One region of the Priestia sp. JNUCC 25 genome, then DNA from elsewhere that is predicted to be linked to it. Evidence: a T-box and tRNA genes for the amino acid it is inferred to sense, from the RefSeq annotation. Region 1 holds a T-box; the other holds one or more tRNA genes.
What was found. The T-box of region 1 lies ahead of ileS (isoleucine--tRNA ligase). A T-box ahead of a tRNA ligase gene usually reads a tRNA of that ligase, here a tRNA-Ile.

Region 1 (15,768 bases):
CCATTGCGCGTCCGCCTAGTACATATGAAGGTCGTACAAGCACCGGATAACCAATTTCTTTTGCCACAACCACTGCTTCTTCTACGGATGTAACCGTCTTTCCAAGAGGCTGAGGTACTTCTAAACGCGCTAGCGTCGCTTCGAATTTTTTACGGTCTTCCGCTGCATCTAAGCTTTCAAGCGACGTTCCTAAAATCTTGACCCCTCTTGCTTCTAGCTCGTCTGCTAAGTTGATTGCTGTTTGACCACCGAACTGTACGACCACACCTTCTGGTTTTTCTAAATCGATGATATGCATCACATCTTCAATCGTCAGCGGCTCGAAGTATAATTTATCTGAAATACTGAAGTCAGTTGATACTGTTTCTGGATTGTTATTGACAATAATCGCCTCGTATCCAGCTTCTTTAATCGCCCACACGGAGTGAACTGTTGCATAGTCAAACTCAATTCCTTGCCCGATGCGGATTGGACCTGACCCTAACACTACAACGCTTTTACGATCTGTAACAATCGATTCGTTTTCATCTTCAAATGTACCGTAGAAATATGGTGTTGTAGATTCAAATTCAGCTGCACATGTATCTACTGTTTTGTACACTGGCATCACGCCATTTTGTTTGCGGAAGTCATATACTTCACGCTCTGTTTGATTCCATAGCTTAGCAATCGTACAGTCTGCAAATCCCATTTCTTTTGCTTCCTGTAAAACTTCTACGTTATGAATCTCTTCTTTTAACACATTTTCAAAAGCAATCACTTTTTCAAGTTTTACTAAGAAGAAGAGATCGATTTTGCTCCACTCGTGAATTTGCTGAATCGTTATGCCGCGGCGAATCGCTTCTGCGATGTAGAATAATCGCTCATCACCAGCTTTGCGAATACGTTTTTCAATAATTACATCATCAAATTCATGCGCATCTTTCAGCTCTAAGTGATGAACGTTTGACTCTAGTGAGCGTACGGCTTTTAAAATTGACTCTTCGAACGTGCGGCCAATTGCCATTACTTCACCTGTTGCTTTCATCTGTGTACCGAGTTTACGGTTAGCTGATTCAAATTTATCAAACGGCCAGCGTGGAATTTTAGATACGATGTAATCTAGTGCCGGTTCGAAACATGCGTATGTCTTCCCAGTTACCGGGTTCATCATTTCATCTAATGTTAAGCCTACCGCAATTTTTGCTGCTAATTTTGCAATTGGATACCCTGTTGCTTTTGATGCTAAAGCCGATGAGCGGCTTACACGAGGGTTTACTTCAATTACGTAATACTGGAAGCTTTCTGGGTCTAGTGCTAGCTGAACGTTACATCCGCCTTCGATTTTAAGCGCTCGGATAATTGTTAGTGAAGCATTTCTAAGCAGCTGATACTCACGGTCGCTTAGCGTTTGGCTTGGTGCTACAACAATTGAATCTCCCGTATGAATACCGACCGGATCAAAGTTTTCCATATTACATACTACGATGGCATTATCGTTTGCATCGCGCATTACTTCATATTCAATTTCTTTAAAGCCTGCAATGCTTTTCTCAAGTAAGCACTGTGTTACAGGACTGTGTTTTAATCCACTTGTTACAATTTCAATCAACTCTTGCTCGTTGTTACAAATTCCGCCTCCCGTACCGCCAAGCGTATAAGCAGGACGCACGATTACCGGATAGTTTACTTGTTCAACAAACGCATAAGCTTCGTCTAACGAATGAATGATTTCACTTGCTGGGACAGGCTGATTTAGTTCATTCATTAGTGAACGGAACTGCTCACGGTCTTCAGCTTGTTCAATCGCCGATAATTTTGTCCCGAGAATTTCTACATTAAATTCTTCTAAAATACCCGTTTCGTGTAATTCTACCGCTAAGTTCAGTCCCGTTTGACCGCCAAGCGTTGGAAGCAGTGCATCAGGGCGTTCTTTACGAATAATTGAGCTTACAAATTCAACCGTTAGAGGTTCAATATATACTTTATCTGCCATTTCTGAGTCTGTCATGATTGTTGCAGGATTGGAGTTCACAAGAATAACTTTGTATCCTTCTTCTTTTAGCGCAATACACGCTTGCGCTCCTGCATAGTCAAACTCTGCCGCCTGTCCGATGACGATTGGTCCTGATCCGATTACGAGAATTGTGTTAATATCTTGACGTTTTGGCATTAGCAATTACCTACTTTCTGATTGTTTTTCATAAGATCCATAAATTCGTTGAACAATCCGTTTGCATCTTCAGGTCCCGGTGATGCTTCAGGGTGATATTGAACCGTAAATGCCGGATATTCTTTATGCTTTACTCCTTCAACTGTTCCATCGTTAAGCGCAACGTGCGTCACTTCTAATGGCGTGTTGACAAGAGATGGCTCACATACTGTATAGCCGTGGTTTTGAGATGTAAGAGCTACTTTATTGGTTTTTAGATCCTTTACAGGATGGTTGGATCCACGATGACCAAATTTCATTTTTTCTGTATCTGCTCCGCATGCTAGCGCAAACAGCTGATGTCCTAAACAAATTCCGAAAAGAGGAACCTTTCCTAAAACCCCTTGAATCATCTCGATTGCTTCAGGTACGTCTTTTGGGTCTCCAGGTCCGTTGCTCAACATGATGCCATCTGGATTTAATTGAAGAATTTCTTGCGCAGTTACGTTATAAGGAACCACAATCACGTCGCATTGACGAGCTGTTAATTCGCGTAAAATTCCGTGTTTCATTCCAAAGTCAACGAGTACCACTTTTTTACCTCTGCCTGGGCTTGGGTAAGGCTTCACTGTTGATACTTTTTTAACTGAGTCAGTCGGAAGTTCATGATTTTGAAGCTGTGATACCACTTCTTCTACATTGACTTCCATGTTGCACACGCGTCCGCGAAGCGCACCGTGCTGACGAATTTTTCTCGTTAATTTTCTTGTGTCGATTCCAGCTAATCCTGGAATATCTTTTTGTTTTAAAAATTCATCTACTGATAGTTCGCTTCTGAAGTTTGAAGGAGCATCACAAATTTCTTTTACAATCAAACCGTGTACAGCTGGTTCAATCGACTCAAAGTCATCGCGGTTAATACCGTAGTTTCCGATTAAAGGATATGTTAATGTCACAATTTGTGCACAGTATGATGGATCAGATAGAATTTCTTGATATCCTGTCATTCCCGTGTTGAAAACAACTTCTCCTGTCATTTCTTTGTCGCTGCCGAATCCTTTTCCGATAAATACTGTTCCATCTTCTAAAATTAGTTGACGTTGCATGCTTTAACATCCTCCCATACTCGTTTACCTTCTACTAATGTCATTACCGGCCAACCTTTGCATACCCAGTTAGCAAACGGCGTATTTTTACCTTTTGATACAAATTCTTCTGGATTAATTGCTTTTTCTGTTTCAAGATCAATGATAGTTAAATCTGCTGGTTTCCCTACTTCGATGGTGCCATAAGGAAGGTTGAACGTGTCAGCAGGCTTGTTTGTTAAATATGATACTAGCTGCTCTAGCGTCATTACTTCTTTTAATACCAAGTTTGTATAAAGAAGCGGGAAAGCTGTTTCAAGTCCCACAATCCCAAACGGCGCAAGCTCCATGCCTGCTGCTTTTTCGTCCGCTGTGTGCGGTGCATGATCAGTGGCGATAAAATCAAGCGTTCCGTCTAATAAAGCTTCAATTAATGCCTGTTGATCATCTTTTCCTCGAAGCGGCGGATTCATTTTAAAGTTTGAATCAAGCCCAGGGATGTCTTCCTCATTTAGCAGTAAATGATGAGGCGTTACTTCTGCGGTTACGCGAATTCCTGCTTTTTTTGCATCCCGAATGGCGCGAATGGATTCTTTTGTACTTACGTGACACACATGGTAGTGACAGTTTGCTGCTTCAGCAAGCAGTACATCTCGTGCAATTTGAACGGCTTCACAAATAGAAGGGATACCGTTTAGTCCATGTTCTTTTGCAAATTTTCCGTCGTGGACGCAGCCTTTGTTGATTAAATCATTATCTTCACAGTGTGCAACGATTGCTTTATTTAATGAAGCGGCTTTTTTCATCGCTTCCAGCATCATTCCTGTTGACTGAACGCCTACTCCATCATCTGTAAAAGCAAATGCGCCCGCTTCTTTTAAGCCTTCAAAGTCCGTTAGTTCTTTTCCTAATTGGCGAGTGGTAATCGATGCGTATGGTAATACGCGAACATGTGCTGTTTCTTCAATACGCTTGTTTACCCACTCCATTTGTTCAACAGTATCCGGAACTGGACGCGTGTTTGGCATTGCAGCAATTGCTGTAAAACCGCCCTTTGCCGCTGCTAGAGTACCCGTTTCAATCGTTTCTTTCTTTTCTCCCCCTGGCTCGCGCAAGTGAACGTGGACATCGATTAAACCCGGTGATAAGAAGTTCCCGCCTGCATCAATGACTTCTTCATTCTCTACATCGATGTGTGAAGCTATTTCAGCAATTACACCATTTTCAATTTTCAGTTCGACTTTTTCAATTTTCCCTTCATTTAACCATGTAGCATTTTTGATAATTGTTGTCATTATTAAGTCCCCTTTCAATTGGTTGTAGCGCTCTTGCTAATACTGCCATGCGAATGTACACGCCATTTTGCATTTGTTTAAAAATTCTTGATCGTTCACATTCAACGAGCTCATCTGCAATTTCGACTCCTCTGTTTACAGGAGCTGGATGAAGGATAATGCTATGTGATTTCATTTTCCGCTCTCGTTCAACGGTTAATCCGAAGCGGCTGTGGTAGTTCTGTGCAAGCTCTGAAGTGTTCTCTTCGTGCCTTTCAAATTGAATACGCAGCAGCATCACAACATCGACCGTTTCGATTGCTTCATCGATATCAAGATATGTACCGTGTCTGTTCTCTTCATCTTTCCATTCTTCAGGTCCCGCAAAATATACGGTCGCCCCTAGTTTTGTCAGCATTTCAGCATTCGATCTCGCTACGCGGCTATGTCGCAAATCTCCGACTATTGCGACTTTTAATCCTTTAAACGAGCCGAACTCTTGGCGAATCGTCAGTAGATCAAGCAGACACTGAGTTGGATGCTGACCGCATCCGTCTCCTGCATTAATGATGGGAATCGATACTTTTTCCTGCAGTGCTTCATAATAACGATCTTGCGGGTGGCGAATAACAACTGACTGAACGCCGATTGAAGCTAATGTTTCAATCGTGTCATAAAGCGTTTCTCCTTTTTGGACGCTTGAAGTTGTTACTTCAAACGGAATTGTTGTTAATCCTAGCTGCTGTTCTGCCATTTCAAAGCTGCATCGAGTACGCGTGCTCGCTTCAAAAAATAAGTTGGCAACAAACATTTTCTCTTCCGGTTTCCATCCTTGTTTATTCGTTCGATAGTTTTCAGCGCTGTCTAAAATCTCTAGAATTTCATTTGTTTCTAGTGTTGAGACTGTCACTAAATGTTTCATATCGATTCCCTCCATTTTTGCTTTCCTCGCATTTCTTTATAAAAAACACCCTTTCTAACTTAGAAAGGGTGTAAGAAAACAAGCTTCGTCTATAACGCGCTTTTCACACACCCTTAGAAACCTCTCTGGATTTCAATTAAAAGGCGTTCTATGAAATTTTTCGTACTGACGTTTGTTGAACGTTTTCTGCTTCTTTTATCTTCTCTTTCGGCAGAACTAGATTCAGCAGAACTCCCATGATAGCAGACAGTGCCATGCTATCAATCTTTACATGTTCTGAGATATCTAAGTGTGCTCCTCCGATTCCTAACACTAAGATAATCGAAGCAATCATTAAGTTTCGTTTTGATCCAAGGTCTACCTTTGCATCCACCATCATGCGCAAGCCTGATGAAGCAATGATTCCGAATAAGAGAATTGAAATCCCGCCCATGACCGGCGTTGGTATACTTGAAATAAGAGCATTGATTTTGCCGACAAACCCGAACAAAATCGCGAAGACTGCTGCTCCTGCTATCACAAATACGCTAAGCACCTTTGTGATGGCTAACACTCCGATGTTCTCACCGTATGTTGTATTTGGCGGTCCGCCGATCAGCGCAGCAAGCATAGTTGCTACTCCGTCTCCTAAAATCGATCTGTGCAGCCCTGGCTTTTCAATATAGTTTCGATCCACAATCTTATTTAAGACGAGAATGTGTCCGATATGTTCTGAGAGTGTTACGACTGCTACAGGTACCATGATAAGCACAATCCCTAATGAAATGGACGGCGTGTATGTGACGAACGGCACGTAGAAGTGAGGTACTTCAATCCACTCTGCTTTCACTACCTTTGAAAAGTCTACCAATCCTTGTGTATAAGCGAAGATGTATCCGCCGATAATTCCCATCAGTACCGGAATCAGACTGATAATATTTTTAAAGAAGATTGAGCAAGCAACGGTTATCGCTAGTGTCACAAGTGCAACCATCAGGTAAGTTAAGCTGTAATTTCCTTTTGCATCGTTCATAGCCATGCCTACTGCTGTATTAGCTAGTCCTAAGCCTATAACCATAATAACTGGTCCTACTACAACCGGAGGAAGCAGCTTCATAATCCAATTAATTCCTGTTCCTTTTATAATCAAAGCAACAATTCCATAAACAAGTCCGGCTAAGAAACAGCCAACCATCGTTTCTTCAGGTCCAAACGAAGCTTTTGCGAAAATAATTGGCGTGATGAACGCGAACGATGAACCAAGATAAGAAGGAATTTGACCTCTTGTAATGAGCAGGAAAGCGAGCGTTCCTACCCCGCTTGAAATCAAAGCAATTGCCGGGCTGAACCCGACTAGGAACGGCACTAACACCGTCGACCCAAACATTGCAAACAAATGCTGTAGACTCAATGTTAACCAATTTACAGCTTTTGGTTTATCATGTATATCAAGTACAAAATCTCGTTGTTGACTCATATGTTTTTCCTCCTATCACTATTAAAAAACCTCTTTACGCAGAGGCAAAGAGGTTTTCAGCATACAAGGAAGACGCTATACCGCAGTATAGTTTTCCTTGTATAGTGACCCCCCTTTTGCAGCCTCACGGGACTACCATTTAAAAGGGTATATAATTTATTTTTCGTAAATAGACACGTGGTCTTTTTCGTCTACTTCCATTAAATGCACCGCAATTTTTTCACTTTTAGCTGTCGGTACGTTTTTGCCAACATAGTCTGCTCGAATCGGCAGCTCGCGGTGCCCTCTATCCACTAAAACAGCCAGCTGAATGAGTTCAGGTCGGCCGATATCAATCAGTGCATCAAGTGCTGCTCGAACCGTACGGCCCGTATATAACACATCGTCTACTAAGATGACGTTCTTATTTGCAATATCTGTCGGAATATCTGATCCTTTTACGAGAGGCTCATCATTGCTTGTCACTTTCGATAAATCATCTCGGTAAAGCGTGATGTCTAGTTCTCCGACTGGCAATGTATTTCCTTCAATTTGTGCAATTCGTTCTGCTAAACGTTTTGCGATATAAATACCTCGCGTTTTAATCCCCACTAGCACACAATTTTCGATTCCTTTATTCTTTTCAATAATCTCATGTGCAATTCGAGTTAAAGCGCGGCGAATAGCCTGTTCGTCAAGTACGGTAGCTTTTACGTTCACTGTTTTTCACCTCAAGTTGTTGACATAAAAAAATCCTCTTGCCTTGAGGCAAGAGGATTTGGTTTTAGACATATTTCTTCAAAAAGGCTATAAGTATGCCTTTTCTGCACCGTTTCCTTCTCAGCCTCTCTGGACTGTTCTTAAAGGTTCTTATTAAGTTAATACAAGTATGCCATCACTTATGGCAGTTGTCAACTTCTTTTTTCAATAAGCTCTAGCATCTCATTAAACTCTTTTGGAGCCGGTGCTTCAAATTCCATATATTCATTTGTACGAGGGTGAATAAAGCCTAATACGCCTGCATGAAGCGCTTGTCCGTCAATCGGAAGCGTTTTTTTCGGTCCGTACTTCGGATCCCCGGCAAGCGGAAAGCCAATATACTTCATATGAACGCGAATTTGGTGTGTTCGCCCCGTTTCTAGCTTACATTCGACCAGTGAAAAATCTTTAAAACGCTGCAATACAGTAAAGTGCGTCACTGCATCACGACTGTTTTCATCAGTCACCGTCATGCTTTGACGATCTTGCTTATCTCGGCCGATTGGCGCATCAATTGTACCGTGATCGTGCGCAATTACTCCGTGAACGATAGCTTTATAACGACGCGTCACTGTTTTAGCTACAAGCTGACTAACTAGTGATTCATGGGCTAAATCATTTTTTGCAACCATAAGTAAACCGGATGTATCTTTATCAATTCGATGAACGATACCAGGGCGCATAACGCCGTTAATACCGGATAAATCTTTACAGTGAGCCATTAGGCCGTTTACAAGCGTGCCGCTATGATGACCAGGAGCTGGATGTACAACCATGCCGCGAGGTTTATTTACAACAAGCACATCTTGATCTTCATAATAAATATCTAAATCCATTTCTTCCGCTACCACATCAAGCTCTTCTAGTTCCGGCACTTCAATAATAATAGCGTCTCCTGTTTTACATTTATAGTTTCCTTTGACGGTTTTATCGTTCACTTTTGCGTGACCTTCTTTAATCCACTGCTGCACTTGTGAACGTGACCATTCTGCATTTACAGTCGAAAGTACTTTATCAATACGTTCTCCTGCTTGTTCTTCATTTATAACTGTTTCAATTACATTCATTCTTTGTGCTCCTTCTTCATTTTCCCTTCAAACAGCGTCATAATAAACATGATGATTACTCCGACGACAAGTGCCGAATCAGCTACGTTAAAAATCGGAAAATCATACGTAAAGATGTATGTATTTACGAAATCAACTACTTCTTTACGGACCACTCGATCAATAAAGTTTCCAATGGCGCCGCCTAACATTAATGCTAGCGCAATACCGAACCATTTATCTTGTTTTTTGAGCTTTTGAATATAAATTATTAAACCGACTACCACAACCACCGTAATGAGATAAAAGAACCACATCTGTCCTTGTAAAATCCCCCACGCGGCTCCTCTGTTACGATGAGAGGTAATGTAAAGAAAGTTTTCAATTACGGTGATGCTTTGTCCATAATACATTTCTTTTACAATCATCCATTTTGTTACCTGATCAATAAGTATAACAGCTAAAGCGATAAGATAATAAAACACAAACGTTTTCCTCCCGCAATAAAATCAAACGAATCCATACTAAAGCATTTTAGCACATAATTCATTTTTTTTCTCGCTTCTCACCATAAAACAAATAAATCTTCGTTTGTGCGGGCCGTCGGCATTACTTTTAATTTATGAATAGACATCACTTCGCCAGTTAGTTCATCAATTCCGAACGCACCAACGTCAAGCTTTGCTAACGCGTGTTCTACATCTTTTAAATCTGCTTTAATCATTTCTATTACATAACGTTCCTTTTCATCTATATAACCAGATTGTTCTGTAGCATATCTCACTAGGCGATCTTGTAATTCTTCTTTAATAAGAGCTAATTCCTGTCCAATGGAAAGATAATTTTCATACATGCAAACGCCTCCTGTGCTGATAAGATGAAGTATTAATGATGTTAGGTTTACCGAGTTTTCCATCGAATCTACAACACAAGTTTTTCCTAAGGCTTTAAATGCTTTATACCATTGTATTTGGGAATTTCGTACAGCAAAAAACACGCCCAAAAAGGACGTGTTTTTGTTAATTACTGCTGAACGTAGTGATTTTTTACAACATCCGCACAGCGTGTACATAAGGTCGGGTGATCTTGATCTTCGCCAACTGTTGGTGATACAACCCAGCAGCGCTCACACTTCTCACCTTCTGCTTTACTTACAACAATTGAAGCATAGCTGAATTTTTGTGCTTCAGCAGGTGCTTCACCTTCCGCTACCTCAAGATCTGAAACGATGAAGAGTTGACCTACATTTTCAGAAATAGATGCTAACAGTTCTTTCGTATCTGCTGTTGGATACAGCGTTAATTTTGCTTCTAAAGACTTACCGATTACTTTTTCATTACGAGCTTGTTCTAGCGCTTTTAATACTTCATCACGAAGCTCCATGAATGCATCCCATTTTTCTACTAATTGATCTGCTCCTTCGATTTCTTGAACCTCTGGCATATCAACTAGCTGCACGCTTTCTTCCGTTACATTTGGAATGTGAACCCATACTTCGTCTGCTGTATGAGAAAGAATTGGAGACACTAATTTCGTTAACGATAATAACGTTTCATAAAGGACCGTTTGAATGCTGCGACGCTCTACATTATTTTCTGCTTCGATGTACAATACATCTTTTGCAAAGTCTAAGTAGAATGAACTCATATCAATTGTACAGAAATTATGCACTGCGTGATAAATGCTTGAGAATTCATATGAATCATAAGATTTTTTCACTTTATCAATTAATTTGTTCAGCTTCACAAGCATGTAGCGGTCTACTTCACGAAGGTCTTCAACGGCTACAGCATCAGTTGTTGGATTAAAGTCCGCTAAGTTTCCTAGTAAGAAACGGAACGTGTTGCGGATTTTACGATATACTTCTGCTACTTGTTTTAAAATGTTATCAGATACACGAACATCAGCTTGGTAATCTACAGAAGCTACCCATAAACGTAAAATATCTGCACCTAGTTGTTTCATTACTTTTTCTGGAATTACAACGTTTCCTAATGACTTACTCATTTTGCGACCTTCACCGTCTAAAGCAAACCCGTGGCTAAGTACCCCTTTATAAGGTGCTTCACCCGTTACAGCTACACTTGTAGAAAGACTTGAATTAAACCAGCCGCGATATTGGTCAGAACCTTCTAAATACAAATCAGCCGGACGCTGTAAGTCTTCACGCTCTTCAAGAACAGCTTGATGTGAAGAGCCAGAGTCAAACCATACGTCCATGATGTCTGTTTCTTTTGTGAAGCGGCCATTTGGGCTTCCTTCATGAGTAAAGCCTTCTGGAAGCAAGTCTTTTGCTTCACGCTCAAACCATACGTTTGATCCATGCTCTCTAAATAGATTTGATACGTGTTCGATTGTTTCATCCGTAATGATTGGCTCATCATTTTCAGCATAAAATACCGGAATCGGAACGCCCCATGCACGTTGACGAGAAATACACCAGTCTCCGCGGTCACGCACCATGTTATAAAGTCGCGTTTCACCCCAAGTAGGCACCCATTTTGTTTTTTCTACTGCTTTTAATAAATCTTCACGGAAATCTTTAATAGACGCAAACCACTGTGCCGTTGCACGGAAAATTGTTGGTTTCTTTGTACGCCAGTCATGTGGGTATGAGTGGGTAATGAAACTTAATTTTAACAGCGCGCCTTCTTCTTCTAGTTTGTCTGTAATCGGCTTATTCGCTTTATCATAGAATAATCCTTCAAATCCTGGCGCCTCATTCGTCATATGACCCTTACTGTCGACTGGACAAAGAACTTCCAAACCGTATTTTTGACCAACGATAAAGTCGTCTTCCCCGTGTCCCGGTGCTGTATGAACACACCCAGTACCAGCATCGGTTGTTACGTGATCGCCAAGAACAACTAAAGAATCGCGCTTGTAGATTGGATGCTCAGCTACTACACGCTCAAGTTCTGAACCTTTTACCGTACGAAGCGTCTTATAGTCAGCCCATTCAATTTCTTTAGCAACTGTTTCAATCAGTTCAGTTGCCACTACATATTTCGCTCCATCTGCTTCAACTACGCTGTACTGAAGCTCAGGATTGACAGCAATCCCTTGGTTAGCTGGCATTGTCCATGGTGTTGTCGTCCAAATGATGAATTTTTCATCTTGTTCAAGCACACCTTTACCATCTTTTACGTTAAACGCTACGTAAATAGAAGCTGAACGCTTGTCATAGTATTCGATTTCCGCCTCTGCTAAAGCAGACTCACTTGAAGGGGACCAGTACACAGGTTTTAACCCTTTGTAGATGTAGCCTTTTTTCGCCATGTCACCAAACACTTTGATTTGCTGCGCTTCGTACTGTGGCTGAAGCGTTACATATGGATTATCCCAATCTCCGCGTACGCCTAAACGCTTGAACTGCTCACGCTGGCCGTTTACTTGTTCCCAAGCATACTGTTCACAAAGCTTACGGAACTCAGCTACCGTCATTTCTTTGCGGTTTACTTTTTTATTTTTTGTTAAAGCTGTTTCAATTGGCAAACCGTGTGTATCCCAGCCTGGTACATAAGGTGCGCAGAAGCCTGACATCGACTTATAGCGAACGATAAAATCTTTTAAAATTTTATTTAATGCATGTCCCATGTGAATATCGCCATTCGCATATGGAGGTCCATCATGCAGGACAAATAGCGGACGGCCTTCCGTACGTTTTTGTACTTTTTCATAAATATTCATTTCAGCCCACTGTTCTTGCATTTTAGGCTCGCGGTTCGGTAAATTTCCACGCATCGGAAATTCAGTTTTTGGCATCAATAATGTATCTTTATATTCCATGTTTTACCCTCCAAAAAAAACGTAAATTTCATATCTTTTTGTACCATAACAAAAAGACCTCCTCATCCCAAAAAGGGACGAGAAGGCCTCCCGCGGTACCACCCTAGTAGATTTGCTGCACGCAAATCCTCTTTGCATTCGTAACGTGAATAAACCGCCACTGCTTACTATCATCAGTTCAGCAATGGTACTCTAGGGTGATTTTCACTTTTTTGTTTGTTATCGAGCTCACACCATCCTCGATTCGCTTTGACAAACTAAAAAAGCTACTGTCCCTGTCTCCGTACTGTTAGATATGAAATTTCATCTGTTACCAAATTATATGACAACAAAACGTGAGAAGTCAAGATGATGTCTTGACTAGTCAATTTTTTCTTCTAGCGCTGGCATCTCATAATCCATCAACTGATCCCAGTCGTCGCTGTTTAACATTTCAAGCTGTGCTTCGATTAACATTTTGAAACGTGTTCTAAATACTTTAGACTGCTTTTTCGTCTCCTCAATGTCCATCGCAATTTTACGAGACTTAGACAGTGCTTCATTAATAATACGGTCCGCATTTTTTTCTGCTTCTTTTATAATGAGCTTCGCTTCTTTTTCAGCGTTTCGCTTCACATCTTCCGCTGCTTCTTGAGCAATTAAAATTGATTTATTTAACGTTTCTTCGATGTTAGTAAAATGTCCAAGACGATCTGTTAATTCAGATACTCTTCCTTCTAACTCCTTTTTATCACGCATTACCAGCTCATAGTCTTTAATTACTTGGTCAAGAAACTCATTTACTTCATCTTCATCATATCCGCGAAATCCGCGATTAAACTCTTTGTTATGAATATCCAAAGGGGTTAAAGGCATCTAGGCCACCTCCGTGTTGTCTCATTACGTCATTAGTAATGGTTTATTCGACATAATTTTAAAATTTCCTGCTAGTAGATTTCTTTATTTCTGCTTTCCTACAACAATTCGCCATTTTTCTTTTTTTGTTTTACCTTCAAGTGAAACGATACGACTTCTGCCGTGACCACGAAGTGACAAAATATCACCTTCATGACATTCAAAAGAAGGCTGTTCAATGACTTTAAAATTTACTTTTACCGCTCCATTTGCAATAAACGGCTGGACTTTTTGTCTTGATAAATTGTGAATGGTCGACAGCAAAACATCAAGCCTCATTGAAGAAACTGTATAAACGTGTTCAATCAGCTCTTCTTTTACCACATGCAGCTGCTCCCTTTGAATAGAAGAAAGTGAAACTTTGGCTTTTCCAATTGATGTTAAATTCATCTCAATATAAGAAGAAATTTCCTCTGCAGCTACAAGCTGAATATCGTCTCCCGCGACCAAAATATCGCCAAATTTTGAACGGCGCAGTCCTAAGGACATCGCCGAACCAAGAACTTGAGGATGTTCAATCGTCACAAACTTTTTAGGATAATTGAGCTCATACATATGCAACTGAAAATCTTCGCTTTCAGGTACATAGTAATCCGGGTATAGCAGCGCACGCTTGCGTTCAGCAAACGGTTGTCCACCATCAAATGAAACTTGAACCTCTCCTTCAGTCCCGACAATAGCCGTCACAATCTGCTGCTCTCTTGGATCTAAAAAGTCCGTTAATTTTGGGCTGTATTGATGTAGGACATCTTCTTTCCACTGAAGAACCTGGTCAATAAATCCATGTTCTTCTTGCCTAAAATGTTCATAAATAGACATATTATTACTCCTACTATTGGTATGTAAAAAAGGAATCCAGCGATTCCTTTTTTAAATAAACCCCACCACATTATTAAGTGAATACACGCCTCTTTCCGCAAATCGCAATAAAAAGATTGCGACAAGAGGTGAAATATCAATCATGCCAATAGGCGGAATGATTTTACGAAAAGGCTCTAAGTAAGGCTCACAAATACTGCCAAGCAGCTGACCAAACTTAGACGCCCTTACATCGGGTACCCAAGACATCAAAATGTAAATAATTAGTGCCCATGAGTAAAGCCCAATTAATTTTCCAAGAATCCCAAAAACGATGTCCAAAAACTACCACCTCTTTACGTTTGTTGTATCATGTTCTCCCATCATATCTGAAATGCTTCCGCTTACGTCTACATTATCAGGTGTACATAAAAAGATGTCGGTTCCAATTTTTTGAATGTCCCCGCCTAAAGCATAAACTGTACCACTTAAAAAGTCGACAATTCTCACTGCTTGATCTCGTTGAATGCGCTGTAAATTCACAACTACGACTTTACGATTTTTTAAATGATCCGTAATTTCTTGTGCTTCGGCATAGACGCGAGGTTCGCAAAGCATCATTTTTGATGATTTTTGAACGCTTTGCAAGCTAATCACGTTTTGCTGCTGATTCGGCTGCTGACTAGCTTTCGCTGGTCTCGACTGCTGTACAGGCTCTTCTACCGACTCTTCTTCTTCGTAATGTTCTTCTACATATTCAGTATCGTCATCAAGAGCAAAAAAACTTCTAAAGCGATTTTTCATACTCATCTTGAATTACACCTCCTTAACGTTCATTCCCAACTAACGTGGTTCCTAGTCGAATGAATGTTGCTCCTTCTTCAATTGCAATTGCATAATCGTTTGACATTCCCATTGATAGCTCTGTACACGGTGCATATGGCAAGTTTAGTTCTTGTATGCGATTCTGCAATTTCTTTAGACCTTTAAAACAGCTGCGAAGCGTAGACTCATCATCTGTGTGAGGGGCCATTGTCATCAATCCGACCACTTGGATATTTGCAAATGCTTCAAGAGATTGAATAAATGGAATTACATCTTCTACAGCAAGGCCATGCTTTGATTGTTCTTCGGCAACATTAACTTGTACAAAACATTTTATACGATGTTCTGCACGTTTATCAATTTCTTTTGCTAAAGATAATCGGTCTAGTGAATGAATATAGTCAACTTTATCAATCACATTTTTTACTTTTCTTGTTTGTAAGCTTCCGATAAAATGCCAGGTCGCTTTCTCACCGATTGATTCATACTTTTCTAGAAGACCTTCATCCCTGTTTTCTCCGAGATGTAAAATGCCTGCATCCACTGCTTCTGCTGCTCGTTTTGTGGAAACGTATTTTGTTACAGCAATCAGCTCTACATCTTCTCGATTTCGATTAACTTTTTTACACGCTTCAGCAATTGTTTGTTGAACTGCTTCTAGATTTTCACTTACGCTAGCTGTCACTATGTAATTACTCCTCCTTAAAGCCTATGAAATTAAACATGCGTCCTGTTTTCCCTTGGTCGCGGCGATGTGAGAAGAACAGGTCATCTTCACAGCTTGTACAATACGACGATGTTAAAATTCGT
Region 2 (15,768 bases), 240 kb from region 1:
AGGACCAATTGAAGCACCTTTTCTAATCACCACATTTTCTCCTACGTAAACCGGATCGTAAATAGTCACCCCTTCTTCTATAAGCGCGTCATCTGAGACAATACTTTCCTGTCTATTGCCAAACCACTTCCTCCACAAATCATAGTGTGCTTGACGATAATGGTGGATTTGCCCAATATCAATCCAATAATCTTCCGTTACAAAACTGCACACAGTATGATTATATTCCAAAAGAAGCGGGATAATGTCAAAGCTAAAATCTGTAGGACCATAAGAATTCACGTAATCAAGAACGGATTTTTTGATCACATACACTCCCGTATTAATCAATCGGCTATTGGCCTGTTCGTAGGTCGGTTTCTCTACAAATCCCGTGACTCGATGCCCTTCATCTATCGTCACCACTCCATAACCCCGCACGTCGTTTACTTCTTTTGTAACAATGGTCATTTCGCTTTTTTGTTCATAATGAAAATGAATAACGTCTTGAAGATTAATTTCTGTTAAGGCATCTCCACTAATAATAATACAGTCTTCCTCAATAAAGGCCTCTGCTCGCTTAATTCCGCCCGCTGTTCCAAGAGGCTCTTTTTCGATAAAATAAGTAAGCGTCACTCCCCACTGAGAGCCATCCCCAAAGTATTCAATAATTTGTTCATGCCTATACTGCAGCGTAATCCCAATCTCTGTAATTCCATGTTTCTTAAGCAGTTCAATGCTATATTCCATCACAGGTTTATCGTAAAGCGGCAGCATAGGCTTTGGAATCGTATAGGTCAAGGGCTGCAGTCTTGTTCCTTTACCGCCAGCAAGTATAATGGCTTTCAATTTTTTGCCTCCCTCCTTTTTTTATCCTGGCAAATGTGATGTTGAAACAGCTTACTTGTATCAATAGCGATTTTTTCCCAGCTAAACATAGTTGTTGCTTTTCTATACCCATTTTCGCTGATTTTCGCAGCCGTTTTTTCATTTTTTAACAAAAATTCAATACAGTTGATTAATTCGAGCGTATCTCCTCGGGCAAACGTCAGGCCCGTGTCGAAATGTGAAACAATATCACTTAGACCTCCTGTATCGGCAACGATAGTTGGCTTCTTGGCTACCATCCCCTCTAAAGCCACAATTCCAAAAGGTTCATATAGACTTGGAAAAACAACCATTTTGCAAGCTTGAAGAAGCTGATTTCGTTCGTTATCGGTAATGTATCCAATAAAATACACGTATTTGTCTAATTGCTTTTCACTTACCTGTGTTCGAAACTCATGAAGTAAAGGCCCTTTTCCTGCCACAACGAATTGAACATCTATTTGTTTTTTCTTAAATAGTTCCGCTGCTTCAATAAATAGCTGAAATCCTTTTTCATATACAATTCGTCCAATTGAAAAAATAATAGGGGCCTTTCTAAAATTATATTTCTTTTGTAAACTTTCTTTTAACCGCTCATTTACTGCGTCGACTACCAGCTGCTTGTCAATTCCATTTGGAAATATAGCAATTTTATCTTGCTCTACGTGAAATAAAGTGATTAATTCTTTCTTCATATAGTCGCTGCAGACAATGATTGAGCTTGATTGTCGAATCAGCTCCTCTTCTTGCAAGTGAATTTTCTGCTGCATGTCATTATGAATACCATTATTGCGCCCATGTTCTGTTGCATGAATGGTCGTAATTAGCGGTCTATCCGTTTTATCTGCTAAACATTTTGCAGCGGATGCAACAAGCCAGTCATGGGCATGAATAACGTCAAAAGACAGCTTGTAGCCTAACTGCAGTCCTCTAAGAGCCATAGCCACGTTCAAACTGTTTACCCATGTCAAAAAATCCGGATGATGAGGCTGCAGGCTTTTAACTCGGTAAACGTGAACACCGTATAAACGCTCATATTCCGGCAGCCCCTCTACATACGTTGTTAATACACTAACATGATGGCCCGCCTTTGCTAACGCTCTGGATAAATCAAATACATGTCGTGCAAGTCCTCCGATAACTAGAGGAGGGAATTCCCATGCAAGCATTAAAATGGAGAGACCGCCTTTATATTGATTTACTGATAAAGCCGCCGGCTCTATCTCTTTTGTAGGGTATAAAAAAGAACTTCCTGAAAGAAAACTGTTTTCGCTATCCATCCTTGGATTCTCTTCGTGACAAAGAAAATCAAATAGTTTTACTTGCCTTTCGTATTCATCTCTGACTTTTTCAAAATTATAAAGCCAATCGCTGCTACTTAAAAGGAGCCACTGTCGGTAGATAGCATTCACCACGCTAGGATGTTTAGAATCGATAAAATCTAGCATCGCCTCTGACTTCTGTACGGTTGAAATAAACAATTGATTGTTCTCACTAACAAATTCAGCGCTTTTTGTTGCACCGTAGAGTGCAAGAGTTTCGTTTTGATGAAACTCTATATCCCTCGCGTAATCTAAAGGATATTGAAATGTACCGCTTGCTGCTTGTATTCGCTGAAAGCCAAGCGTGTCCTTAGCCTTCAAATCCAAAACAGCGCTCGCTTTATTCATTGTTCCTTCCTCAACTTGTTTTCCTTGCTTAGGATATGGAAACAAGATAATGCCAGCAGGCGACTTTTTTAGTTCATCTGTTGATGACTTCACAAAGGTATAGCGCATTTCATGAGATTTTAGGAGCATATCTACTTGATGAGTATACTCTCCTTGCTGTATAAAAAAACCGACGGGCTTTTTTTCAAAAAACTGTTGAAAAACACGTATTGCTTCTGTAATTTGGAGATTTAATGTTTGTTCGGTTTTAAGGGTGGAAACGAACGCGTTCGTTACGGTAGTAGGAATACATTCCATCATGTCATGCTGAAAGAAATATTTGCAGGCTGAGAACAAGCTCCCGTTCCACTTTTTTAAAAAAGTGAGTGCTCTCTGATGCTGCCGGCTTGAAAACTGGTGTAAATATTGAGCGTAACGAGTGTTAAACTCCTCGTCGTTTAATGCGTTCAAAAACACACAAGACATCACAGCTGTTGCACCTATCAATTTCTTAGACTCAATTTGATCTAAAAAAGGGATGAACTCGTTCGTTACTTGTTCAAACAGCGGATACTCACTCTCTGTTTGAAGTACATGTAGCAACGGACAATGCATATAAGTTAAAAAAATACAGTCATCACTATTCATATTGCTTCTTCACCTGCTCCAAGTCATTTGAATATAAGGAATATGTGCTAAATTCATTTTGAACACCCTGGTGAACTTTTACAGGTTCGTACATCCAGCCTAACGAAGTTACATTCACTTGTTCATGTTGTTCTTTCATCAAATAAACTGGATTCGAACGAAGAAGGGAAAAAAAACTTCCTTCTTTATCTTGAATACCAATATCTATTACATACGTGCGCTCACTTTCCAAGCTGTTCATAAACATGAAGTCTTGCTTAGGAGTAAGACCCTTCATATAATAGCGGTGTGATTCATGGCCGTTAAAATGAAGACCTGTTATATCATACGTACACATAGCTAGATTCAATTCTTCCCACCGTGTCGAAAACATACTTTCTACCATCTCTCGAATATGCTCAGAAAACGACCAGTGAACATAAATACGAGATGAGTCAAGCTGAGTAGCTATACACACATTTAAGTTTTGAATAAGATTAGCAGCCACTGTTTTATCACTTCGTTTCTTAGAATGTTTTTTCTACATATAAATGCCGTATAAACTTATTAACATCTTACCATTCAGAAAAAGTTGCCACAATAAACGCAATTTGTCGATTTGTGTTAAAAATTCAGGTTAACATAGTAATTATAATTTACTAACAAAAAAACCTCTTCGCTTATTAGAAGAGGTTTTTCTACTATTCGTTTAAGTCGTAGCGTTTGCCTTTTACAAGGTAAAATACGCTTTCTGCTACGTTAGTGGTATGATCAGCCATACGCTCTAAATAGCGGGCTACAAATAAAAGCTGCGTAATTTGGTTCATAGCCTCCTGCTTTTCTTTAGCAAGACTTAAAAGTTCTTTGATTGTTATTCCGTAAAGTTCATCCACTTGATCGTCCATTTCCGCTACTTTTTTAGCCAGCACAAGATCTTCCTCGTGATAAGCTTTTAACGAAAGGCTCAACATTTCAATCGAAATATCGTGCATTTTCTTTACGTGTTCTAACGGCTTAATTAATTCTTCGTTTCCAATTCGTATAGCTGATTTTGCTACGTTAACCGCAAAATCTGCCATACGCTCAACATCCGAAGCAATTTTAATTGCCACAATGATACGTCTTAAATCGATAGCCACCGGCTGCTGCTTTGCGATCAGTAAGATAGCTAGGTCATTAATTTCTTCTTCTAAGTCATCCACGTATGAATCGCCGTCGATAATTTCTAGCGCCAGCTCAACGTTGCTTGTTTGCAACGCTTCAATTGATTTTGATAGCGCCTCATGCGTTAAGCGCCCTATTTCTAATAATTTTTCACGTAATATCTTTAAATCACCATGAAACTTTTCGCGTACAACCACTCATCCCATCTCCTTGTATGTCTTAACCGAAACGACCTGTAATATAATCTTCTGTGCGTTTATCAGATGGCATTGAGAAGATTTTATCTGTTTCTGCGTACTCTACCACTTCTCCATTTAAGAAAAATGCTGTTTTATCTGAAATACGTGCCGCTTGCTGCATATTGTGGGTAACAATAATAATGCTGAAGTCTTTCTTTAATTCTTGTACTAACTCTTCTACTTTTAATGTTGAAATTGGATCGAGCGCAGAAGTAGGCTCATCCATTAAAATAACGTCAGGTTCAATTGCCAAGCAGCGCGCAATACAGATACGCTGCTGTTGTCCACCTGACAACCCATTTGCATTTTGATTCAAACGATCTTTAACTTCGTCCCAAATAGCTGCTCCTCGTAAACTTTTTTCAACAATTTCATCTAGTTTTTTCTTGTTGCGAACGCCATGAATTCTTGGACCGTACGCAATATTATCATAAATAGATTTCGGGAACGGATTTGGCTTTTGGAAAACCATTCCTACTTGCGTGCGCAGCTCTTCCACGTGGTACGATTTATCAAAAATATTTTTCCCTCTATACTCAATCTCACCTGATGTACGGACAATTGGAGTCATTTCTACCATACGATTTAACGTTTTAATATATGTTGATTTTCCGCAGCCTGATGGACCGATGATCGCGGTAACTTCGTTAGCATGAATGTCTAAATCAATATTTTTTAAGGCATGTGTGTTGCCATACCATAAATTCAAACCTTTTGTTTTATATACAATTTCTTTTGTTTGCGGAGTATTTACTTTTTCTTTGTTAGTCAATTCCATTGTTATTGCCATTGGATAATCCTCCTTCATCGTCTTTAACCGTTTTGAGCACAATAAAAGTCTCTCTATGTCTATTTAATATCTATTGTTTACTATCAGTGTAAATAAATACGAGAAGCCGAAACGCTTCCCCTTATTTTGATCATTTCTATTAATCCTTACACTTACAGAATAATAGCCGACTATTAATTGTGTTTTAACTCAATGTAAAGCTTTTGTAAACGAAGGTCTATCTGCGTGTTTTTTAGGTAAAAAACTAGTTCTTACGACCCTTAAATTCAATAAAAAACCATATATGTAAAGATTTTTAACAAAAAAAGAAGAGGTAGAGACATAACTAAATCAACTCAATCTAAAGATGGATAAATTAGATAAATAAGCCAGTATGAATTACTTCCGACACCACTGTTGATTTTCGTGCAAGACTTCGCTTTCCACGAACGGCCGGTGAGTCTCCTCGTCGCTTCGCTTTTCCTGCAGGAGTCTTCACCTTGCCCTCCAATCAACCGCTAAAAGCACCTACATACACGAAATCTACGTTCACCCTACAAATAAAAAATCCGAACAAAGTTGATTCTTAACCAACTTTGTTCGGATCTTAACTTCAATTAATATGTTTTTGTTCCAGCCTCTTTAATTGGCGTCGTTTGCAATGACAGCCTGTTGATTCTCTTCTTGGTCTTTTACTTCTTGTTCACCTTTTTTCTTTAAATCAAAATACGTATCGAGCGCAGAACGAGCAAGCTCTTTTGTAATGGTATTTGGTGCACTTGGCACAAATGCCGATGGTACCACCACAGCTACTGCAATTTCAGGATTATTTGCCGGAGCAAAGGCCACAAAGTTTGAATTATTAACTTTAATAGGGTCCCCTCCGCTTGGGTTTTTCTCATAGGCTTGTGCCGTTCCTGATTTACCAGCAGGATTATAGTTCGCTGTATGGAAAGCTGCATACCCTGTACCGCCTTGTTCTTGCGTAACGCGCTTAAAGCCACTTTGAACATCTTTAATGTATTCTTCTTTCATCGTGATACGATTTAACACATCAGGCTCAAATGAATGCTGCGTACCGCCAATTTCATCGGTTTTAATCGTTGGTTTTCGGATTTCTTTTACTAGCTGCGGCTTAATGCGATACCCTCCATTAGCTATTGCAGAAGTATATTGAACAAGCTGCAGCGGCGTGTACGTATCATACTGACCAATTCCTAAATCAAGCGCCGTACCTGGAACATCGCTTCCACCTTGGACACCTGTTGATTCGTTATCAAGGTCTATGCCTGTTGATACGCCTAAGCCGAACTGACTGTAGTAAGAACGCAGTTCGCTGAATGTATCAGGTTTAATCGGTAAAGTCATGTTTTTATGATACTGTAACCCAGCCATAGCCATTACCGTTTTAAACATAAATACGTTGGATGAATATTTTAACGCAGATGAATACGTTAAGGGTCCTAGCCCTTCAGCCTCAGCTGATTTTTTAACCGGTGTTCCTTTAATTTTTAACGGTTCATCAACGAACACTGTGTTTGGCTTAATAGCTCCTGAATCTAAGCCGGCTAAAACCGTTGCTCCTTTTACAACAGAGCCCATTGTATAAGATGTTGAAATATTCCCCAATGAAAAATCTTCTATTTTAGGCGCCCCAGTCTTCTTATCAATGGTGTATTTTTTACCTGCCATTGTTAAAATTTCTCCTGTGTGAGGATCCATCATAATAACAAAAGCACGGTCTAAAAATTGCGTTCCTTTCATTTGCTTTTTAGCTAAAAGCTGGTCCGTAATTTGTTTTTCTACTGCTTTTTGAAGCTCCATATCAATAGTTAAAACCAAATCACTGCCGCGTTCACCTTTAGACACTTGAATTGTATCAAGGAGATTTCCTTTTTTATCTGTTACATATTGAACTTTTTCTTTTTGACCGCTGAGCTGGGCTTCGTATTGCTTCTCTAAATAGCTCGTCCCAACTTGGTCATTTCGGCTATAGCCTCTTGACAAGTAATACTGTACTTTATCTTTGGGCAGTCCTTCGTTGGCAGATGATACATTTCCAAGCAAAGTACGGAGAGTACTGTTTTCTGGGTATGAGCGATCCCAATACGTTGTTGTATCAACACCTGGAAGTTCATCTAAGTGCTCACTTACAACGGCATACTCTTCATTTGTCACACCGCTCTTAACAATTTGCGGGGTGTTAGAGTAACCTGCCTCCATTTGGCGCTTAATAGCGAGAACTTCTAAATCACTCTTTAGACTTTCTAAATCTTTTTTAGAGATGCGGTCTAACTGATGTTGATACAGTTCGTCATCAGTCATTTCACCATCTTGAACTTTTTTGCGATCAGCTTGCGTAATTTTCTGTTCCGCTTCTTTAGGGTGAAGCATAATCCAATAATCCTTCATATCGCGTTCTGTAATTTTTACCACATTTTTAGCATCTTTATTCTTTTTATTTTCTGGAATATCAATCACATTTGTGGTGTAAGGAACATCGATCATAGTGGCTAACTTTTTAGCGATGCGCAGCCTTTCTTCAGCTGTATTTCCTTGAAAACGAGTATATGTAATCGTATTTAAAGAGGTATTATCTACAATTACGCGGTTATAACGATCGTACATTTTCCCTCGAGGAACAGGCGTACTGACCGTAACGTCCTGTGTTTTTTCGACTTCTCGTTCGTAATTCTCACCGTACACAATTTGAACAAGTCCCAACCGCAAAATTAATACGGAAAATAGGGCAAATACGGTCAAGAAAAGTAAGTTCACACGAAAAGGCACGTGACTTTTTCTTCTTTTTTTCTTTTTCATACCAACACCTACACTTTATAAAACATATATACCATAACACCATAAAATCAGACATTTAGCAAATAAATAGACACCTGGCAGGTGCCTATTTACACAACGTATTTATTCTAAAAGAAAAGCGAAGCATTTTCCATAGTACAAATGAAGGAGCTGACAACACTCTAAGCTGGAGACTCTCCGTCTCCTTCATTTAATACCGGAGGAGTAACAGTCGTTTCTTTTTTGTGCAGAGGCTGTGAGATATGTCTCACACAAAAATAAATGATCGTATGCCCTGCTCCAACAATAGCTAATAAAATGGGAATACTTTTTGCTTCATCAAAAATTAGTACAGCTATTAAAAATAAAGATATGGAAACGACGCGCCCGATATTCAGAAATACTTCTCTGACAACAATGTATTCAATTCTTTTTGAAACAACGTCTTTTGCTCGTCCAATCACATCGTACGTTAGAGAAATGAATGGAACCAACAAAATAGGATAGGCAATGGCAATACAAACAGCATATATAATTAACTTTGGATACGATAAGTTAAAGATAAGCAAAAAGACTGCTCCATAGAGAAGGAGGCCTCCTGTGAAGATAAACCGAAGGCGATTTTTTTGCTTAATAAACCTTGAGGCAACATAGTATCCTACAAACGCAACCGCTGAATTCACCAGTCCATATGTTCCTAAAGCTAATTCACTTCCCGTCGTAATAAATACCATGACGGATACAACAAAAATGAACGTACCTTCACGCAACCCTTGAAAGAAATGAGCCTGCAATATTCGATTCCAGTCTTTATTGACTTTTCGTTCAGCCCATACTTCTTTAAATTTGTATACTCCTTCCGCTGCGCGTCTTGTAATAAAAAAACTAAGCACAACGGCACCGATAAACAATAGCAGCGATACACCAAACACAATTTTATACCCAAGTGATTCATACAAAGCGGAAATAACAAAGCCCGCTCCTAAAGGACCAATCATCCCTGCAAAAGAGTTTAAGATCCCTAAAAATCCGTTGAAAAAGTCTCTTGTATCAGGTTCTGTAATTTCAAAAGTTAGCACATTAAAAGCTAGCCAATAAAAGCCGTATCCTATACCCAGCAGTCCACCAAGCAATACTAAATACTCGGCTGCGTTAGCTCCACTGACTAATACAGCGATATAAAAAACAGCTAAAAAAGATACACCTAACCTTAAAACCACAACCCGGTCAATTCGTTTGGCCCATTTACCTGCTAAAATAAACGTAAGCGGCTGAAGCACCACTACCGCTAAATTATAAATAGCGAGATCCGAAAATTCGCCTGATTGTTTCCACAGATAAATGTTAACAAACGAATTGGAAATTGAAATAGCCAAGGCATAAAGACCGCCTATAATTAAAAGCAAAAGTAAATCTTTACTAACTTCTACATCTCCAACTACTTTTTTTAATAAAGGCATATCAAAAAACTCCTTTTCTCTTCTACACCTAGTGTGTGAAAAAGAAAAGGAGATATGTAAAAGAATTGGAAAACAAAAAAGCCAGTAAAGGTAATAATTACTTTACTGGCTCTTAAATACGTCTTCAGCTTATTTTGCAGCGTCGTAACGCTTAGCAACTTCGTCCCATTTTACAACATTAAAGAATGCTGAAATGTAATCTGGACGGCGGTTTTGGTAATTTAAGTAGTAAGCGTGCTCCCAAACGTCTAGACCAAGAATTGGCGTTTTGCCTTCCATTAATGGGCTATCTTGGTTTGGTGTGCTTGTTACTTCTAATTCGCCGTTGTTTACAACTAACCAAGCCCAGCCAGAACCGAAGCGAGTTTTAGCTGCATTTGCAAATTCTTCTTTGAATTGATCAAAGCTGCCGAATTTGCTAGCGATAGCGTCTGCTAATTCACCAGTTGGAGCACCGCCGCCGTTAGGGCAAAGGATTGTCCAAAATAATGAGTGGTTCGCATGACCGCCACCGTTATTGCGTACTGCTGTACGGATATCTTCAGGAACAGCATCTAAGTTTGAAATTAACTCTTCAATACTTTTGCTTTCTAAATCCGCTTTGCCTTCAACAGCAGCGTTTAGATTTGTAACATATGTGTTGTGATGTTTTGTGTGGTGAATATTCATTGTTTCTTTGTCGATATGTGGTTCCAGTGCATCGTATGCATAAGGTAGTTCTGGTAATTTGTAAGCCATGAATAATTCCTCCTTCAAAATATGTAAGCATTTTGGCGCAAAAGCACCATATACGTTTAGATTAGCAAATTTACCCTACTGTTTCAAATAAAAAGTTCCTAATCCATGATTTATATTTACCTAATTCCCATTCGCTATTCTTTTAAACATAAAAAAAGCTTCTTTTTCTCAAAAGAAGCTTTGAATAGACAATAGTATGGCGGAGGAAGAGGGATTCGAACCCCCGCGGGCTTTAACACCCCTGTCGGTTTTCAAGACCGATCCCTTCAGCCGGACTTGGGTATTCCTCCAACCCTATAAATGGTGGACCCTGCAGGACTCGAACCTGCGACCGGACGGTTATGAGCCGTCTGCTCTAACCAGCTGAGCTAAGGGTCCACATGGCTCCACAGGTAGGACTCGAACCTACGACCGATCGGTTAACAGCCGATAGCTCTACCACTGAGCTACTGTGGAACAATATGAATTATGTATGTCACAAACGCAAATTGGAAAATAGCGGCGGAGGGGATCGAACCCCCGACCTCACGGGTATGAACCGTACGCTCTAGCCAGCTGAGCTACACCGCCATGGCTCCACAGGTAGGACTCGAACCTACGACCGATCGGTTAACAGCCGATAGCTCTACCACTGAGCTACTGTGGAACAATATAACATTTACTAGCGACATTAAAAATTTAACATGTTTCTAGCCTAAAGTCAATATATTATTTTAAAACAGCGTATAAAAAATAGGCAATCATCAGCAGTTGAATAAATCCTTTTGAAATAGCGCCACTAAAAAAGCCAATAACCGAACCTACTCCAATTTTTACTGCGTTGCTAATTGTGGTCCGATGAACAATCAGTTCTCCTACAATCGCTCCGATAAACGGCCCTAAAATAATTCCAAATCCCGGAATGACAAACGGACCCACAAGCAGCCCAACTGTACTTCCCCAAACACCTGCTTTAGTGCCTCCGAATTTTTTCACACCAATAATATTAGCTATATAGTCTGCTAAAAAAAGTGCGACAACTAACAATCCTTGTATCACCCAAAATAACCAGCTATAGGAGCTAAAATCATAAAATAAACCGTATATAACAAATCCTAGAGCTACAAATAGCACGCTTGGGATGATAGGATAAACCAACCCAACAAACGATACAACAAAGCTAATGATAATTAATGCCCAACATAAAATAGCCATGCCCGCACCTATCCTTTTTATTATTACTATTTATCATACAATAATCACTCCTATAAAGAAAGACCTTGCACGACGAGTCCTTCCTTTATTTTACTTTCGAATACCTCTTCAAATAATGATTTTCGAGTGTACCTCTGCAATATTAACAGCACGGTCCTCAAGCTACCCGTAATATCCTCAAAAACAATGACGGCAAAACCTGTACATATACGCATAAGATGTGCTTGTGACAAAACGCTCCACCGCATCATTGTAATTGGTAACGGTTTCTAAAATCTATTGTAAACCTTAAATTTTCGCTATAAAATAAGGTATAATCAGAATCTTCAATAAGAGGAGGCTTTACAATGAGCATGCTGAAAAAGATGGCATGGAGTTTTACTTCCTTCAAAAAAATAAGGTCGCTTCGCTTTGAGCATACGAATAAAACAATTGGCTTTGTGCTGTTTTTAACATTTATTTCTTTGCTGCCTACATTTTTCTTTATGACTTTGACGATTGTAAACGGCTATCATATCGCTACTACAGATCTTCCGAAATCTGTTCCTTCTTTTTCTATTTCAAACTCACAGCTTACGTCAAGTCAACCTTTCACAAAAAAAGCAAACGGTACCGCTTTTATCTTAAACCCCTCACAGTCTATTGAACGGTTTCATTCCCCTGCTCATGCAATTGGTTTTTTAAAGGATGGAATTTACATCACGACTAATTCACAAACACAAACGTATTCATATGAGTTGCTAAACTGGCATCATAAAGATAAAAATGAACTGCTAAACTTGCTTCACGAACAAAAATTTTCTTTATACATACTTGTCCCTATCGCTATGCTTTTACTGTACGTATTAACATCTGGACTAAACTTCCTTTCTATTACCTGCCTTGCTTATCTTGGAAAACTGATTGGACTCATTACTAAAAAGCAGCTTCCTTTCAAGCAGCTATGGGCACTGAGCGCTTATAGTACGGTAGCCTTCACGCTGCTTTATACGCTTTTTGAAGCTTTTTCTTTGTCTCTAGCACTACATAGCTCTCTTTACTGGATAGGAACATTCTTCATTTACTTGTTGCTCGTCACAAGGGTTCCTATAAGAAAAAAGGTAAAACCTAATAAAGATGCTGGGACAAACATATTTTAGTTGAAGGAAAATCCAAACGAGGAATCTAGATTCTTGATAGAGAATCCAACTCGTTCGGATTTTTTTATTGATATGGTGAACGCAGGTTTCATGTATGCGGCTGCTTCTAGGTGGTGATTGGAGTGATTTAGTTAAGTCTCAGCCTCTTTATTTCGGTACAACTTTTCTTCTTCCCATTGCAGAAGAAAGAATTTTCAACTGATACAAAACCCACAAACCTCCTGCTGTGAGCAGAATAAAGCTATAAACAAACATCAGCCTTTCAGCATGCATCCACACTTCAAAAACAACAGGTCCCAACGCTACTCCTAAAAATCTCACCGTTCCATAAATGGATACAATAAACCCTCTTTCTTCGTCTGAAGCCGCTGAAGTAATCATCATATTAATACACGGAAGAACAAATCCTAAGCCGCCAAAGGCGACTGTCAAACAAAACATCAGCACAGGAAGCGTATAAATAATCGTTAATACTCCAAACATTAGGAATAAAAGAGTTATCCCTACTATCATTAATTTTTTCATGAGCTCTAGATCTGTTTTGATGCGTTGACCGGTCCAGTAAGAAACGAGCGTCATCGCACCAAGAGGAAATAAAAAAGCGGTTCCTTTAAAAAAACCGTCTATATGATACGTTTCCTCTATTAGAAAAGATAAGTAATATAAAATGCCAAATAATAAAAACAACCCTAATCCCCCGACAAAGAATAAAGGAAAAAGCGATTTTCTTTTATCATAGACAATCCCAATAGCTTTCTTTAAATATTCTTGAACAGATACTGAATCCGAACCTGTTTTCCCTTCTCTCACATACATCACTATACCTACTAAAGCAGCACCTGCAGCTAAAGGATAGACAAAAAACGCGGCATACCATACGACGAGTGCTGCCGATGCTCCAATTATCGGTGCAACCACTTTTCCAACTCCGTTATACACTTCTAAAATCCCGAGGACTTTTGCTCTTTTTTCCCCTGTAAATACATCTCCAGTTAATGCCATTGCCAACGTTGTAGTACCTGCAGCTCCAATCCCTTGAATGACTCTGCCTGCCATCAACACAGCAAAGCTTCCAGAAGAGAATGAAGCACTACTAGCAGCGATGATACTACCTATTATCATCATGACGAGTGAATATATGATTAACTTTTTACGCCCATACCGGTCTGATAAAATCCCTACAGCAGGGATACACAATGCGGCTGGAATCGAAAATGCACTCAGTATCAAACTGGTTTGAACTCCGCTTAAATGAAGTGACTTTTGAATGCTTGGCAGCAGAGGAATGAGCATGGAATTTCCCAGCACCATGATTAAAGGCAATAAGCCTAATGAAACAATCATTAATTTTTCTTTCAATTTTCGTTCTCCAATCATATTTAAGTAAGACAAGCATAGGCTTTACACATAAGCAAAAGAATGAAGGAGGAGCATAATGAAAAAGCTATGTGCATTAGCCGCTTTCGCTTTTATCGGATATATTTGTCACTACGACATTAAATACGGGACCATTCCCACTGCTACTGAAGCAGTTCAAGTCAGCAAAGCGCAGCCTGCAGAAACAAAAGCCGCCAGCTCTTCTTCCACCTATACAAAAATAAAAATTAAGCCAGGCGATACAGTTTTGTCCGTCATTGAGGAGCTTACAAAAAAATCGATACCGGTTTCTATGAACCAAATGATTACAGACTTCAAAAAGTTAAATAACGGTACAGCGCCTGAGGATATTCAAATTGGAAAAACGTATAAGTTCCCTATTTACAAGTAATGACAGCATTCTTCTTGTCAAGATGGGATAGTCATTGTTAAAATAGCTAAGGTAGTACTTTCTACTAGTTATTTTGTTCATAAAGAGTTATTCTATTAATGAATTCAAATTCTTGATTTCATTTTGAAGGAGAGATTATCACGTGAGTGAAATTATACATCGTACAAAAACACGCCCGGTTAAAGTTGGAGATTTAACAATCGGAGGCAGCAACGAGTTAGTTATTCAAAGTATGACAACCACTAAGACACATGATGTTGAAGCAACGGTTGCAGAAATTAAACGTTTAGAAGAAGCAGGATGCCAAGTTGTTCGTGTTGCTTGTCCAGACGAGCGCGCAGCAGATGCAATCCCTGAAATTAAAAAACGCATTAACATTCCATTAGTTGTGGATATTCATTTTGACTACCGCTTAGCATTAAAAGCAATTGAAGGCGGAGCGGATAAAATCCGTATCAACCCTGGTAATATAGGTCGCCGTGAAAAAGTGGAAGCTGTTGTAAATGCTGCAAAAGCTAAAAATATTCCAATTCGTATTGGAGTTAACGCTGGTTCACTTGAAAAACGTATTTTAGATAAATACGGCTATCCGACAGCAGATGGCATGGTAGAAAGTGCACTTCATCACATTAAAATTTTAGAAGACCTTGATTTCCATGACATCATCGTGTCAATGAAAGCATCGGATGTTAACTTGGCAATTGAAGCTTATGAAAAAGCTGCTCAAGCATTTGACTACCCTCTTCACTTAGGAATTACAGAATCAGGTACATTATTTGCAGGAACTGTAAAAAGTGCAGCAGGTCTTGGCGCTATTTTATCTAAAGGAATCGGAAATACATTACGTATTTCTTTAAGTGCGGATCCTGTAGAAGAAGTAAAAGTTGCGCGCGAATTGCTAAAATCATTCGGTTTAGCTTCCAATGCTGCAACTCTTATTTCTTGCCCAACTTGCGGACGTATTGAAATTGATTTAATTAGCATTGCTAATGAAGTTGAAGAGTATATTTCAACTGTAAAAGCACCGATTAAAGTAGCGGTACTTGGCTGCGCTGTAAACGGTCCTGGTGAAGCTCGTGAAGCTGATATCGGGATTGCAGGAGCACGCGGTGAAGGTCTACTATTCCGCAAAGGCGAAATCGTACGCAAAGTTCCTGAAGAAACAATGGTTGAGGAACTAAAAAAAGAAATTGATAAAATTGCTGCTGAATATCACGCAAAGCAAGAAGCTGAAAAAGCTGCAGCTAAATCATAACCCAAAAAAAGCGAGGCGCATATGCGCCTCGCTTTTTTTTATGAAAAGAACGGTAATATAAACGTACCGACAATAATCGATACAACTCCGATCCCTATTGCCCATGCTCCTAGCGTAAGTG

Region 2: it encodes a tRNA-Ile, which carries the amino acid that the T-box ahead of ileS (isoleucine--tRNA ligase) is inferred to sense. The anticodon was not compared.

What each region holds. Positions count from the first base shown of each region.
Region 1 is NZ_CM132211.1:4,069,301-4,085,068, forward strand. Features, by position in the region: gene carB (carbamoyl-phosphate synthase large subunit) at 1-2,152, opposite strand, end outside; gene JNUCC25_RS21360 (carbamoyl phosphate synthase small subunit) at 2,152-3,237, opposite strand; gene JNUCC25_RS21365 (dihydroorotase) at 3,222-4,511, opposite strand; gene JNUCC25_RS21370 (aspartate carbamoyltransferase catalytic subunit) at 4,474-5,412, opposite strand; gene JNUCC25_RS21375 (uracil-xanthine permease family protein) at 5,561-6,868, opposite strand; gene pyrR (bifunctional pyr operon transcriptional regulator/uracil phosphoribosyltransferase PyrR) at 7,025-7,567, opposite strand; gene JNUCC25_RS21385 (RluA family pseudouridine synthase) at 7,759-8,673, opposite strand; gene lspA (signal peptidase II) at 8,670-9,137, opposite strand; gene JNUCC25_RS21395 (conjugal transfer protein TraR) at 9,218-9,505, opposite strand; gene ileS (isoleucine--tRNA ligase) at 9,676-12,441, opposite strand; T-box leader at 12,512-12,732, opposite strand; gene JNUCC25_RS21405 (DivIVA domain-containing protein) at 12,802-13,296, opposite strand; gene JNUCC25_RS21410 (YlmH family RNA-binding protein) at 13,381-14,154, opposite strand; gene JNUCC25_RS21415 (YggT family protein) at 14,206-14,475, opposite strand; gene JNUCC25_RS21420 (cell division protein SepF) at 14,479-14,943, opposite strand; gene JNUCC25_RS21425 (YggS family pyridoxal phosphate-dependent enzyme) at 14,960-15,643, opposite strand; gene pgeF (peptidoglycan editing factor PgeF) at 15,651-15,768, opposite strand, start outside.
Region 2 is NZ_CM132211.1:4,310,107-4,325,874, forward strand. Features, by position in the region: gene JNUCC25_RS22630 (sugar phosphate nucleotidyltransferase) at 1-828, opposite strand, end outside; gene JNUCC25_RS22635 (glycosyltransferase) at 825-3,143, opposite strand; gene JNUCC25_RS22640 (DUF4912 domain-containing protein) at 3,136-3,630, opposite strand; gene phoU (phosphate signaling complex protein PhoU) at 3,824-4,483, opposite strand; gene pstB (phosphate ABC transporter ATP-binding protein PstB) at 4,506-5,303, opposite strand; gene JNUCC25_RS22655 (hypothetical protein) at 5,671-5,793, opposite strand; gene JNUCC25_RS22660 (peptidoglycan D,D-transpeptidase FtsI family protein) at 5,937-8,114, opposite strand; gene JNUCC25_RS22665 (MFS transporter) at 8,276-9,553, opposite strand; gene sodA (superoxide dismutase SodA) at 9,683-10,291, opposite strand; tRNA gene JNUCC25_RS22675 (tRNA-Ser) at 10,489-10,581, opposite strand; tRNA gene JNUCC25_RS22680 (tRNA-Ile) at 10,593-10,669, opposite strand; tRNA gene JNUCC25_RS22685 (tRNA-Asn) at 10,673-10,747, opposite strand; tRNA gene JNUCC25_RS22690 (tRNA-Met) at 10,788-10,861, opposite strand; tRNA gene JNUCC25_RS22695 (tRNA-Asn) at 10,863-10,937, opposite strand; gene JNUCC25_RS22700 (DUF456 domain-containing protein) at 11,000-11,485, opposite strand; gene JNUCC25_RS22705 (DUF1189 domain-containing protein) at 11,833-12,624, shown strand; gene JNUCC25_RS22710 (MFS transporter) at 12,772-13,983, opposite strand; gene JNUCC25_RS22715 (hypothetical protein) at 14,060-14,392, shown strand; gene ispG (flavodoxin-dependent (E)-4-hydroxy-3-methylbut-2-enyl-diphosphate synthase) at 14,544-15,647, shown strand; gene JNUCC25_RS22725 (G protein-coupled receptor family protein) at 15,686-15,768, opposite strand, start outside.